One region of the Massilia haematophila genome, then DNA from elsewhere that is predicted to be linked to it. Evidence: predicted binding sites of a transcription regulator. Region 1 holds the regulator's gene; each other region holds the start of a gene.

Region 1 (4,469 bases):
ACAGGCCGGACAGGATGATCGAATAGGCCACCGGAAAGGCCGCCAGCAGCCCTTCCCCGCCCAGCACCAGCCAGGTCTCGTTGCCGTCCCAGACCGGGGCGACGGTGTTCATCATCGTGTCGCGGTCACGCTTTTGCTTGACGAAAGGGAACAGGATGCCGATGCCGAGATCGAAGCCGTCCAGCAGCACGTACATGAAGACGGCGAAGTAGATGATGACGGCCCAGATGACCGAGGTGTCGATGCCCATGGTTCAGCTCCTTTCCCCGTCGGCGGCGTCGCCCGCCCCCTCGGCCGTGCCCTCGTCGTCGTTGCCCACGTCGGCGGCCGAGAGCGGACGCATCGGCGTACGGTCCTCGCCCGGGCCGCCCTCGGGGGCGCGGTTCAGCGCGAAATGCTGCGGCCCTTTGCGCATCAGGCGCAGCACGTAGGCGGTGCCGGCGCCGAACACGAAGAAATAGGCGACCACGAAGATCGCCAGCGTCAGGGCCAGGGCCGGGGCGCCGTGCGGCGACACCGCGTCGGCCGTGCGCAGGACGCCGTACACCACCCAGGGCTGGCGCCCGACCTCGGTGGTCACCCAGCCGGCCAGGATGGCGACCAGCCCGGCCGGCCCCATCCACAGGGCCGCGCGCAGGAACAGGCGTTTGGTGAAGAGCTGCCCGCCGCGCCGCAGCAGCAGGCTCCACAGCCCGAGCGCGATCATCAGCAGGCCCAGCCCGACCATCAGGCGGAAGCTCCAGAACACGATCAGGGAATTCGGCCGCTCGTCCTTCGGGAAGTCCTTCAGGCCGGGGAACTGGCCGTCCCAGCTGTGGGTGAGGATGATGCTGCCCAGGCGCGGGATGCCGACGGCGTAGCGGGTTCGTTCGGCCTCCATGTCGGGTATGCCGAACAACAACAGCGGGATGGCTTCGCCCGGCTCGTTCTGCCAGTGCCCTTCCATCGCCGCCAGCTTGGCCGGCTGGTGCTCGGCGGTGTTCAGGCCGTGGAAGTCGCCGATGACGGCCTGGATCGGCGCGACGATGAGGAGCATCCACATCGCCATGGAGAGCATCTTGCGCACCGCCGGATTGTCGCGCCGGCGCAACAGCTGCCAGGCGCCGACCGCCCCCACGATCAGCGCCGTGGTGAGGTAGGCGGCGACCACCATGTGCATCAGGCGGAACGGGAACGAGGGGTTGAAGACGATCGCCAGCCAGTCGGCCGGCACCATGCGCCCGCCCTCGATGGCATAACCCTGGGGTGTCTGCATCCAGCTGTTGGCGGCCAGGATCCAGGTGGCCGAGATCAGGGTGCCGATCGCGACCATGCAGGTGGCGACGAAGTGCAGCTGGGGGCCGACGCGGTTCCAGCCGAACAGCATCACGCCCAGGAAGCCGGCCTCGAGGAAGAAGGCGGTCAGCACCTCGTAGGCCAGCACCGGCCCCATGATACTGCCGGCAAACTCGGACATATAGCTCCAGTTGGTGCCGATCTGGTAGGCCATCACGATGCCCGAGACCACGCCCATGCCGAACATGACGGCGAAGATCTTCAGCCAGAAGTGATAGAGGTCGACGTAGACCTGGCGCCTGGTGCGCAGCCAGGACATCTCGAGCACGGCCAGGTAGCTCGCCAGGCCGATGGTCACTGCGGGGAACAGGATGTGGAACGACATCGTGAAAGCGAACTGGATGCGTGCCAGATCCAACGCCGATAGGCCGAACATGAACCCTCCTCGTGATCTGCGGTGTCCAGAATCTAGCACGGCTTGGCAAGCGCACAATTGGCATCTTTCCCTGACCTTGACCCGCATGTGCACGCACAGCCCCGCGTCCATTGCGCCTGTTTATCAGGCTTTTCCAACTGGACAGCTTGCGGCAAAAGACTGGCCACGGCGCCGGACCGGACTATAATTCCCGTATTGACCGCGACTATTCGTAGACCGATGACCCAAGTCACCCCTCCCCCCGCTTCCTCCCCGATCAGCATCCAGGCGCTGAAGGCCAGCTGCAGCGCCTGCAGCATGCACCAGCTCTGCCTGCCGATGGGCCTGGAAAACGCGGACATCGAGCGGCTCGACAAGATCATCGGCCGGCGCCGGCGCCTGGAGCGCGACGAGCGCCTGTATGCCATGGGCGAACCCTTCCGCAGCCTGTACGCGGTGCGCTTCGGCCACTTCAAGACCTACCAGGTCAACGCGGCGGGCGAGCAGCAGATCACCGGTTTCCAGATGGCCGGCGAACTGCTGGGCATGGATGCGATCAGCGGCGACCGCCACCACTGCGACGCGGTTGCGCTGGAAAGCAGCGAGGTGTGCGAGATCCCGTTCTCGCGGCTGGAGGAACTGTTCGGCGAAGTGCCGGCCCTGCTGCGCCACTTCCACCGCATGATGAGCCAGGAGATCACGCGCGAACAGAACGTCATGCTCCTGCTGGGCAACATGCGCGCCGAGCAGCGCTTCGCGGTGTTCCTGGTGAACCTGTCGGCACGTTACGCCGCGCGCGGCTATTCCTCGACCAGTTTCGCCCTGCGCATGTCGCGCGAGGACATCGGCAATTACCTGGGCCTGACGATCGAAAGCGTCAGCCGCCTGCTGTCGCGCTTCAAGAAACAGGGCTGGATCGCGGTCGACAAGCGCGAGGTCACGCTGCTCGAACCGGCCCACCTGCGCGCGATCGCCGCCGGCACCGAGCAGTGCAGCCCGATGGCGTGACCGAGTCTAGAAAGTCACCTTGACCGATTGCGCGCTGCGCGTGGCCGGGCCGTGGTACACGGCTTCGATGTTGTTGCCGTCGGGATCGATCACGAAGGCGCCGTAGTAGCCCGGATGGTAGTTGCGCTCGCCGGGTGCACCATTGTCCTTGCCGCCGGCCCGCAATGCCGCTTCGTAGAAGGCGTCGACCATGGCGCGGTCGGCGGCCTGGAAGGCCAGGTGGTGGCGGCCGGTCAGCACGCCCTGCGCCGCCTCGCTGCCGGGCGTCGAGACGAAGAGCTCGTCGGCCCAGAAATAATCCTCGCCCTCGCCGCCCAGCGGCACGCCCAGTACCTCGAAGACCGCGTCGTAGAACCTGCGGGCTGCGGCCAGGTCGCGCACGACGAGCTGGAGGTGGTCGATCAGGCGTCCGCGGTGCAATTCCTGGGTTTCCATGCTGCGCTCCTTGTTGAGTGGTCGACGGAAGTGTCCAGATTAACGTAGGGTGGACACCTGTGTCCACGCCGTGTCATCGCACGCGGCCACGCGCGGTTCTTGTTGTCGAGGCGGCTGATCAGCCGCCCTACCGCGTGGACACAGGTGTCCACCCTACGCCCTTGCCGGCATCGTCATCCGGACGGAAGCAGTCGATCGGCCGACGGTTCGCGTGGGCACGGCGTGCCCAACCAACGATCGCGTCAGCGCTTACGCCTTCGCCTTTTCCTTCGCAATCCACTGGTCGACCAGCTGGCCCAGCACGTCCAGCGGCACCGAGCCGCTACTCAACACCATGTCGTGGAAGCCCGGCAGCGAGAACTTCTCGCCCAGCTCGGCCTTGGCCTTCTCGCGCAGTTCGACGATGCGCAGCATGCCGATCATGTAGGCGGTGGCCTGGCCCGGCCAGGCGACGTAGCGGTCGACTTCCTGGACGTTGATGCCGTAGTCGACCGCCTGCTGGCGCGTCCAGCCTTTGGTGTGCAGGCCGGTGTCGACCACCAGGCGGCGCGCGCGGAACAGCTCGGAGCCGAGCGCCCCCAAGAGGCCCGGGACGTCGCCTTCGTACCAGCCCTGCTCCACCGCCAGGCGCTCGGTGTACAGCGCCCAGCCTTCGCTGTGCGCGCTGCCGCCGCTGAAGATGCGCTGGCTGCGGAATTTCGGGATGCCCTTCAGTTCCTGCTGGATCGCCAGCTGGAAATGGTGGCCCGGCACCGCTTCGTGGTAGGACAGGCTGCGCATGCGGATCATGTCGAAGGTCGGCCCGCGCAGGGGGACCCAGAACACGCCGGGACGGCTGCCGTCCGGCGCCGGCAGGCTGTAGTGGGCGGCGGCCGAGGCTTCGGTCAGCGGCGGCTCGCGCAGCACCTCGACGGGCGCGCGCGGCTTCAGGTTGAACAGCGAGGCGCTGCGGCGCTCTGCATCCTTCACCATCTCGGCATACTGCGCCAGGATGGCGAGACGAGGATCGCCCTCGCCCTTCGGCTGGAAGGTGGCGTCGAGCGCCTTCATGCGCGCCTCGATGCTGCCCTCATTGAAGCCGAGCGCGCGCAGGTGCTTGTCCATCTCGCCTTCGATGCGTGCCACTTCGCGCAGGCCGATGGCGTGGATCTGCTCGGCCGTCAGGTTGGTGCTGGTGTAGTTCGCCAGCGCGCGGTTGTAGGCGGCCAGGCCGTCCGGCAGGCGCGAAATACCGGCGGCGTCGTTCGTCTTCGGATGCAGCTCGGCCATGAAGGCTTGCACGCGGCTGTAGGCCGGGCGGATCTTGTCCTCGACAATGCGGGTCGCGCGCGCGATC
Region 2 (4,469 bases), 1.4 Mb from region 1:
ATCAATTACTTGGAGAAAGCCGCCGGCGCCGCGGGGAGTATGTGTAAAGAAAAGCGGCAGTCACCGGAGTGACTGCCGCTCGAGACCGCGTTCGCTTGTCGATTGCGTGCTTGGTCGCTTAGTTGGTCGCTTATTTGATCGCGCGGACCGACTGCAGCACCGGCTGCAGCACCGCTGCGCCGAGGCGGGCGCTGCGTGCGCCGTCCCAGCCGACTTGCGGGTCCGGGTCGTTGGCGTTGTCCTTGAACGGCAGTTCCAGGGTCAGCGACAGGCAGCCGAAGGCGTGGGTGATGTGCGGCGAACCCATGGTCAGGGTTTCCTCGCTATACGGCGATTCGCCGTAGCCGTGCACGTCCTGGAAGTCCGGGCTGGCGATCTTGAAGTCGGCGATGAAGCGCTTCTGGGCCGCGTCCTGCTCGGCCGTGAAGTTCGGCAGGGATTCGCTGCCGGCCACGAACACATAGGGCAGGCCTTCGTCGCCGTGCACGTCCAGGCACAGGTCGACGCCGGTTTCATGCATCTTCTGCTTGACCAGGAAGACTTCCGGGCTGCGTTCCATGGTCGGGTTCAGCCACTCGCGGTTCAGGTTGGCGCCGGCGGCGTTGGTGCGCAGGTTGCCGCGGACGGAACCGTCCGGATTCATGTTCGGGACCACGTAGAACACGGTTTCGTTCAGCAGCTGGCGCCCGAACGGGTGCGATGGATCGAGCAGGGCGTCGAGCATGCCCTCGACGAACCACTCGGCCATGGTCTCGCCCGGGTGCTGGCGCGCGATGACCCAGACCTTCTTCTTCTCGGGCGCCGGTTCGCCGATGACCAGCATGTTCAGGTCGCGGCCGTCGACGGTCGAACCGAGGTCGACCATGCGCACGTGCTCGCTCATCTGGGCGCGGTCGAGCAGCTCCAGGTGGCGTTCCCACGAGTAGGGCTCGAAGTAGGCGTAATAGACGCTGTCCATGCCCGGGGTATGCTCGATCGTCATGACCTGGCCGTCGAACGAGGTCGGCACGCGGAACCAGTTGACGCGGTCGTAGCTCGCCATCGCGTTGTAGTCTTCCCAGCCCTTCGAATACGCGGCCTGGCCGGCGTTCAGGAAGCGGATCGTGCAGGCCTGGCCTTGCGCGCCCTGCAGGCGGAAGTAGAACCACTGGGTGATGTCGGCGTGCGAATCCTTGCGGATGTTCAGGTCGATGGCGTTCGCGCTCGTGGCGTTCACGACCTCGATGGCGCCAGCGTCGAATTGGCTGCTGATCTTGATAGACATGGTGTGTCCCGGTTGATGGCGTAAAGCCGAGATGATACCCGGTTTCGTATTCGGTGCGAGGGCGTGTTTCATGGCGCCGATCATGCAAACGGTGAGACCGCGTGGGCACGAGTGCCCACCCTACGGAAACCCGATCGAAGTGGCGTAGGGTGGGTTCTCGAACCCACCGATTCGAACGCCAGATCAGCCGCGTAACCCGCCAAACCGCTGATAAAACGCCTCATCGGCCGCCGGCGCCGCCTCGTCCTCGCGCCGCAGCACCGCATCGACGTGCAGCTCGGCCTGCGCATACACCAGCAGGTACACCGCGCGCGCCACCTCGTAGGCATCCGACCCCGGCCAGGGCTCGGGCAGCAGCTCGATCGGCAGCAGTGGGTCGTGCAATTGCAGGCGCCGGTAGGCGTGGATCAGCAGCGAACGGATCGCGAACGCGGCCTCGGGCGCGACCTCGCCTTCGTCGCGCAGCAGGGCCAGCAGCGGCGTGAAGCGGTCGATGAAGTCGCGGTAGCTTTGGGCCACGGCGGTCAGGTCCCAGCCGTCGTCCACGAGTTCGCGCAGCGGCCGCGAACCCGCGTCCGGCAGCTCGGCGGTGCCCACGACGAACACCTTGCCCTGCGCGCCGGTGCGGATCAAGGCATCGGCCAGGCCCTCGACATCCGCCGCCGGATGCGCCAACAGCCCCGGCCCCAGCATCGCGTAGCCTTCCCACTGCAATTCCTTGCGCACCGCCGTGCGCAGCTCGCCGTCGATGCTGCCGTTCGGCGCCAGTACCAGGGTCCAGCGGCCGTCCCAATGCAGGCCGGGCGGGGCGTAGATGCGGCGGTCGGCGCGCTGGAAGCGCGGCAGCGACTTCGGGTCGAAGGCATAGCGGCTGCGCCGGCCCTCGCGGCTGGCCGTGAGCCAGCCTTCCTGCACTAGGCGGAACACGCTGGTGCGCACCAGGCGGTCGGTCACGCCCAACGGCGCCAGCAGTTCGATCAGGCTGCCCAGCCAGGTTGCGCCGCCGTGCGGCGCAATCGTATCTCCCATGATCGTCATGACCAGCGATTTCGAGCGCGGCGGATCGATGGCGAGGCAGTGGGCAATCCACTCGGTACTGTTCATTTGCTTCATGGAATCCTGTTCTTGTTCCTGCTGCTATTGCTTCGCAATATGATTCAAAATTTTGGTGTACATCTAGTTTTTTGTATCGTATTATCCTTTCACGATGTTTGCAATGGGAGACAGACCATGTACGCACAGATGGTGGAAACGGGCCTGAAAAAGGTCCAGACGCAAGACGACATGAGTGCCGAGGAGCAGGCATTCCAGGCCCGCATCGATGCCGGTGTGAAGATCGAGCCGAAGGACTGGATGCCCGAGGCCTACCGCAAGACCCTGATCCGCCAGATCTCCCAGCACGCGCACTCCGAGATCGTCGGCCAGCTGCCGGAAGGCAACTGGGTGACCCGCGCGCCTACGCTGAAGCGCAAGTCGGTGCTGCTGGCCAAGATCCAGGACGAAGCCGGGCACGGCCTCTACCTGTACAGCGCCGCCGAAACCCTGGGCGTCTCGCGCGACGAACTGCTCGCCGCCCTGCATTCGGGCAAGGCCAAGTACTCGAGCATCTTCAATTATCCGACCCTGAGCTGGGCCGACATGGGCGCGATCGGCTGGCTGGTCGACGGCTCGGCCATCATCAACCAGATCCCGCTCTGCCGCTGCTCCTACGGCCCGTACTCGCGCGCCATGATCCGCGTCTGCAAGGAAGAGTCCTTCCACGCGCGCCAGGGCTACGACATCATGATGAGCCTGGCCAAGGGCACGCTCGAGCAGAAGGCGATGGCGCAGGATGCGCTGAACCGCTGGTGGTGGCCTTCCTTGATGATGTTCGGCCCGTCCGACGCCGAATCGGTGAACAGCGCGCAATCGACCAAGTGGCGCATCAAGCTGTTCTCGAACGACGAGCTGCGCCAGCGCATGGTCGACCAGACCGTGCCGCAGGCCGAATACCTGGGCCTGACGATTCCCGACCCCGATCTGAAATGGAACGAGGAAACCGGCCACTACGAATTCGGCGAGATCGACTGGAGCGAATTCCACAACGTCCTGAAGGGCAACGGCCCCTGCAACCGCGAGCGCCTGCGCACCCGTGTAAAAGCCTGGGATGACGGCGAATGGTTCCGCGACGCCCTGGTCGCCCACGCCGAAAAGAAGGCCGCCCGCAAGGCCGCCGCCTGAGGCTGGCCAATGATCCGTAGGGTGGGCACCCCGTGCCCACGCGTTCACCCAGCGCACGCAAACCAATACGGCTGACGAAGCCGAAAACATCCTGGAATACCGGAGACACAACCATGAGCAAAGAATGGCCCCTGTGGGAAGTTTTCATCCGCAGCCAGCACGGCCTCGCCCACAAGCACGTCGGCAGCCTGCACGCCCCTGACGCCGAAATGGCAATCAACAACGCACGCGACGTCTACACCCGCCGCAACGAAGGCGTCTCGATCTGGGTCGTGCGCGCCGCCGACATCGTCGCTTCCAGCCCATCCGACAAGGAAGCGCTGTTCGAGCCGGCCAACAGCAAGGTCTACCGCCACCCGACCTTCTTCCCGATGCCGGAAGAAGTGAAGAACCTGTGAGCCCAGCCATGGATGCGAGCACCGCAAAATTCGACTATCTGCTGCGCCAGGGCGACAACGCCCTGATCCTCTCGCAGCAGCTCTCCCAGCTCTGCGGCAAGGGCCCGGCCTTGGAAGAAGACATGGCCCTGACCAACGTCGCGCTGGACCTGCTGGGTCAAACGCGCATGTGGCTGACCTACGCCGGCGAACTCGAAGGCAAAGGCCGCGACGAAGACCGCATGGCCTTCCACCGCGACGCCCATGCGTACCGCAACGTCCTGCTGGTCGAGCAGCCCAACGGCAGCTACGCCGACACGATGATGCGCCAGTTTTTCTTCGACACCTGGCACTACTTCCTGATGCAGGGCCTGCTGAAATCGAGCGACCAGCGCATCGCCGAGATCGCCGAGAAGTCGCTGAAGGAAATCACTTATCACCTGCGCCGCAGCGGCGACCTGGTGGTACGCCTGGGCGACGGCACCGACGTCAGCCACGCGAAGATGCAGGCGGCGGCGGACGAACTGTGGATGTACACCGGCGAAGTCTTCATCTACGACGAGATCGACAACGCGATGGTCGAGCAGGGCATTGCCCCGCCGGTCGAA
Region 3 (4,469 bases), 2.0 Mb from region 1:
CGCATGACGGCCGCTCAGGCCGCAAGCTGGGTCGCGACCCGCGCCGCCGACGAGACACCGGCCGGCATCGGCGGCGTGCAGGCGAATGTCGGCGAGGCCCAGTTCGTGGACGCCATCGGACGCATCCGCGACTACATCGCCGCCGGCGACACCTACCAGGTCAACTACACCTACCGGCTGCGCTTCGACGCCTTCGGTTCCATCTTCACCTTGTACCAGCGTCTGCGCGAGCGCCAGCCGGTGCCGTATGGCGCCTTGATCCAGCTACCCGACGGCGGCGCCATCCTGTCGTTCTCGCCCGAGCTGTTCGTGCGCCATCACGCCGGCACCCTGCTGGCGCGCCCGATGAAGGGAACGGCCCCAAGCAGCGGCGACGCCGACGTCGACGCCCGCCGCGCGGCCGAGCTGGCGCTCGACCCGAAGAACCGGGCCGAGAACCTCATGATCGTCGACCTGCTGCGCAACGACCTGGGACGCGTGGCGCAAACCGGCAGCGTGGCGGTGCCGAAGCTGTTCGAGGTCACGCGCTTCGGCGCGGTGCTGCAAATGACCTCCACCGTGCGTGCGCAGCTGCGCCCTGGCGCCGGCCTGGCCGAGGTGTTCGCCGCCCTCTATCCGTGCGGCTCGATCACGGGCGCGCCGAAACGCCGCACGATGGAGATCATCGACGAACTGGAGCCCGACGCGCGCGGCGTCTACACCGGCGCGATCGGCTGGTTCGATCCGCCGGCAAGCGGACAGGCCGTGGGCGAATTCTGCCTGTCGGTGCCGATCCGTACGCTGTCGCTGGGGCCGGGAGAACACCTGCGGCGCGGCGAACTGGGGGTCGGCGCCGGCATCGTGTTCGACAGCGACGCCCAGGCCGAATATGCCGAGTGCCGCCTGAAGGCGCGCTTTCTCACCGGCCTGCGGAACGAGGTCGAGATTTTCGAGACCATCAAGGCCTCGTGGCAGGACGGACCGCGCCACCTGGACCAGCACCTGGCGCGCATCGCCGCCTCCTGCGCGTATTTCGGCCGCCCGTTCGATCCGGACGCCGCGCGCACGCTGGTGGTGGACGCCTGCCTCGGCCTGGCGCACGAAGGCCTGTACCGGCTGCGGCTGGCAAGCGCCGCGGACGGCACGCTGACGCTCACGGCGGCGCCGCTGGCACCCCTGCAGGAACCGGTGCGCGTGCTGCTGGCGGCGACGCCGGTCGCGTCGAACGACGTCTTCCTGCGCCATAAAACCTCGGTACGCCAGCGCTACGACGCGGCCTGGCGCGCCGCCGAGGCGCAAGGCGCCTTCGACGCCCTGTTCTTCAACGAGCGCGGGGAACTGACGGAAGGGGGACGCAGCAACGTGTTCGTGCGCTTCGACGGCCGCTGGATCACGCCGCCGCTGTCCTGCGGGCTGCTGCCGGGGGTGACGCGCGCCGTGATCCTGGCTGCGCCGGCATGGAAAGCCAGCGAAGGCATCGTCACGCGCGCGATGCTGGAGCGGGCCGAGGGCATCATGGTCTGCAATGCCCTGCGGGGACCGCTGCTGGCGGTGCTGGACACGAACGCCAGCCCGATTTAAGAGCGTTTTACAGAAGCTCTAGGGCAAGGGATGCGGCCACCCGACGCAGCGGCGAAGACAGTACGTGAGTACGGCGAGCCGATGCAACGCCGCCATGGAGGTTCTGTAAGGCGCTTAGAAGCGGTAGCCGAGGCCGACGCCGAACAGCACCGGATCGACCTTCACCTTGCTGGCGCGGGCGCCGCCCACGAACACGTCGCTGCGGATCTGCACCTTCTTGACGTCGACGTTGACCGACCAGTTGCGGTCGAGCTTGAAGTCGACGCCGGCCTGCAGCGCAAGACCCCAGCTGTCGTTCTCGAGGTCGCCCGCGCCGTCGAGCAGGCGCACCTTCGAGATGCGGGTGTAGTTCACGCCGGCGCCAACGTAGGGGCTGATGGTCTGCGCGGGCGCGAAGTGGTACTGCAGGCTCAGGGTCGGCGGCAGGTGTTTAAAACTGCCGATCTTCGCGCCATCGAGCGTCACGTCGTGCTTTTGCGGATAGGTCAGGATCAGTTCGGCCGCGATGTTCGGCGTCAGGAAATAGCTGACGTCGATCTCGGGGATGGTCTTGTCGTCGACGTGGATGCGGTTGGCGGCGCCGGCGCCACCGACCGGTTCGGATTTATTCGCGGTATCGATATGCACCGCGCGGGCGCGCACCAGCCAGGACGATTCCTGCGCCATCGCGGCGCCGCTTGCCAGGCCGAGCACGGCCACCATCAGGGTCAAACGCAATTTTTTCATTTTTACTTACCTCTTCGTCACAAAATCGATGAGGTAAGCTTATTGATGCGGCGCAACAAAATCGTTGATGTGGATCAAAAACGACAATGTTGTGCCTGGTTGCTGGGTCGCGGTGTGGATGGGCGTCCGTGTCCACGCGGTGGTCTGCGGCGTAGGGTGGGCGCCCCTGTGCCCACGCGGTGATCGTTAGCGGCGCCGATCTCTGGCTCGATTGCTCGGCAGCTAGCTATCACCGCGTGGGCACGGGGCGCCCACCCTACGCGATCGGCAACCTGTCCCGCCAATGCAGCCTTTACAGCGCCGCTTCGATCTTGCTCACCAACTGCGGATCCTCGGGCGCCACCTTGCTCGGGAAGTGCTCGATCACCTTGCCGTCGCGCCCGATCAGGTACTTGGTGAAATTCCACTTCGGCTCCTTGCCGGTCTGCTTCGCCAGGCTGGCGTGCAGGGGATTGGCGTTCGGGCCGGACACCACGGTCTTCGCGAACATCGGGAACTTCACGCCGTAGGTGTTGTAACAGAGGTCGGCGATGTCCTTGGCGCTCTCGGCTTCCTGTTTGAAATCGTTCGACGGGAAGCCCAGCACCACCAGGCTGCGCGGGCCATATTTCGCGTACAGCTTTTCCAGTCCTTCGTACTGCTTGGTGTAGCCGCAGTAGCTGGCGGTGTTCACGACCAGCACCACCTTGCCGGCGTACTGGCACAGGTTCTGCGGCGCTTCGTCCTGCAGGCGCTTGAAGTTTTGGTTGAGCAGGGCCGGGCAGGATGCCGGTGCCGCAGCGGCAGCAGGCGCGGCGGCGGACGCATGCGCGGCCGGGCTTTGCGCCATGGCGCCGGCACTGGCGGCGGAAACGAGCAGGAACAGCGAGACGGATTTGAGCATGGCGTGATGATCAGGCGTTGAGCTTGCGGTGTTCGATTTTCAGGCAGTGGTTCATCACCACGTCCAGCCCGGCGGCGCGCGCGAGGTCGGCGGCAGCCTGGTTCTCGATCTCGAGCTGCATCCACAGGCAGCCGGCGCGGATCGCGATCGCGTCGCGCGCCAGCGGCGGAATGTCCTCGGACTTGCGGAAGCAGTCGACGATGTCGATGCGGGTGCCGTTCGGCGCCAGCGCGTCGGCGGCGGACTGCAGGTCGGGATAGACGCGCTCGCCGAGGATCTCCTGGCCGTCGTAGGCCGGGTTCACGGGAATGATGCGGTAGCCCTGCTGCTGCAGGTATTCGGCCACGCCGTAGCTGGCGCGGTCCGGCTTGCTGGACAGGCCGACGACGGCGATGGTCTTGCTGTCCTTGAGGATCTGGGCAATGGTTCTCATGGGGGCTCGGTAATGGTCGGATTGCTCGCTAGCTTAACAGGAAAGCATCGGGCGTCGCGAGCACGCTTGCACGCAGTTTGCCTACCTGTGCCCGCCTGTGGAAAGATGTCGTGTTTTCCACAGCGAACCCATCCATGAACCTTCAGCTTCGCGCTTCGCGCACCCTCTCCCTGCTCGCCCTTGCCCTGGCCTGCGCCAGCTGCGCCGTACAGGCGCCAACCGCCACCACGCCTGCCAGCGTGCCAACGATCGTGCCAGTCAGCGACTGGGGCGGCACCCCGGCCGACGCCAGCCGCGCACGCCGCCACGAGATCACCGACATCACCCTGCACCACCAGGGCGAGCCGTTCAAGCCGGGCACCGACGTGCGCCAGTATCTGCGCAACCTGCAGACCTGGTCGCGCAATACCAAGGGCTGGCTCGACATCCCCTACCACTACGTGATCGACCTCGAAGGGCGTGTCTACGCCGCGCGCGACATCGGCTTTGCCGGCGACACCAACACCGAATACGACCCCAAGGGCCATGCCCTGATCGAAGTGGTCGGCAATTTCGAGGAGGTCGAGCCGAACCAGGCCCAGCTCGAGGCGGTGGCGGACCTGATGGCGATGCTGGCGGCGAAGTACAAGGTGCCGGTCGAGCGCATCGCCAGCCACCGCGACCACTCCGACAAGACCGTGTGCCCGGGCGCGAACCTGTACCGCTACGTTCAGAGCGGCTGGTTCCGCGAGCAGGTCGCGGCCAGGCTGGCGGCGCGGCCGCAGGTCGCGGCCGCGCACTGAGGGCCGCCTACAGGCGCGGCGCCTTGATCTGCCGGCCGTTCTGGTGCAGCACCAGGTAGCTGCTGTCGGCGCCGTCGAAACGCAC

What was found. The regulator FNR, encoded in region 1, switches genes on or off when oxygen is low (the NO sensors DNR and NnrR bind a similar motif). The targets are predictions, from matches to a motif close to TTGATNNNNATCAA.
Region 2: the regulator FNR is predicted to act here: its motif matches at 2,430-2,443, upstream of paaA (1,2-phenylacetyl-CoA epoxidase subunit PaaA).
Region 3: the regulator FNR is predicted to act here: its motif matches at 2,351-2,364, upstream of ACFOPH_RS18345 (OmpW/AlkL family protein).

Annotation. Positions count from the first base shown of each region.
Region 1 is NZ_JBHRVV010000001.1:2,173,013-2,177,481, forward strand. It holds gene cydB (cytochrome d ubiquinol oxidase subunit II) at 1-250, opposite strand, end outside; gene ACFOPH_RS09635 (cytochrome ubiquinol oxidase subunit I) at 254-1,711, opposite strand; gene fnr (fumarate/nitrate reduction transcriptional regulator Fnr) at 1,931-2,698, shown strand; gene ACFOPH_RS09645 (VOC family protein) at 2,705-3,133, opposite strand; gene ACFOPH_RS09650 (DUF885 domain-containing protein) at 3,383-4,469, opposite strand, start outside.
Region 2 is NZ_JBHRVV010000001.1:3,558,139-3,562,607, reverse strand. It holds gene ACFOPH_RS15750 (M14 family metallopeptidase) at 131-1,264, opposite strand; gene paaX (phenylacetic acid degradation operon negative regulatory protein PaaX) at 1,448-2,377, opposite strand; gene paaA (1,2-phenylacetyl-CoA epoxidase subunit PaaA) at 2,495-3,484, shown strand; gene paaB (1,2-phenylacetyl-CoA epoxidase subunit PaaB) at 3,598-3,882, shown strand; gene paaC (1,2-phenylacetyl-CoA epoxidase subunit PaaC) at 3,891-4,469, shown strand, end outside.
Region 3 is NZ_JBHRVV010000001.1:4,136,835-4,141,303, forward strand. It holds gene pabB (aminodeoxychorismate synthase component I) at 1-1,560, shown strand, start outside; gene ACFOPH_RS18345 (OmpW/AlkL family protein) at 1,675-2,286, opposite strand; gene ACFOPH_RS18350 (glutathione peroxidase) at 2,579-3,169, opposite strand; gene ACFOPH_RS18355 (CoA-binding protein) at 3,180-3,602, opposite strand; gene ACFOPH_RS18360 (peptidoglycan recognition protein family protein) at 3,737-4,384, shown strand; gene ACFOPH_RS18365 (serine hydrolase) at 4,392-4,469, opposite strand, start outside.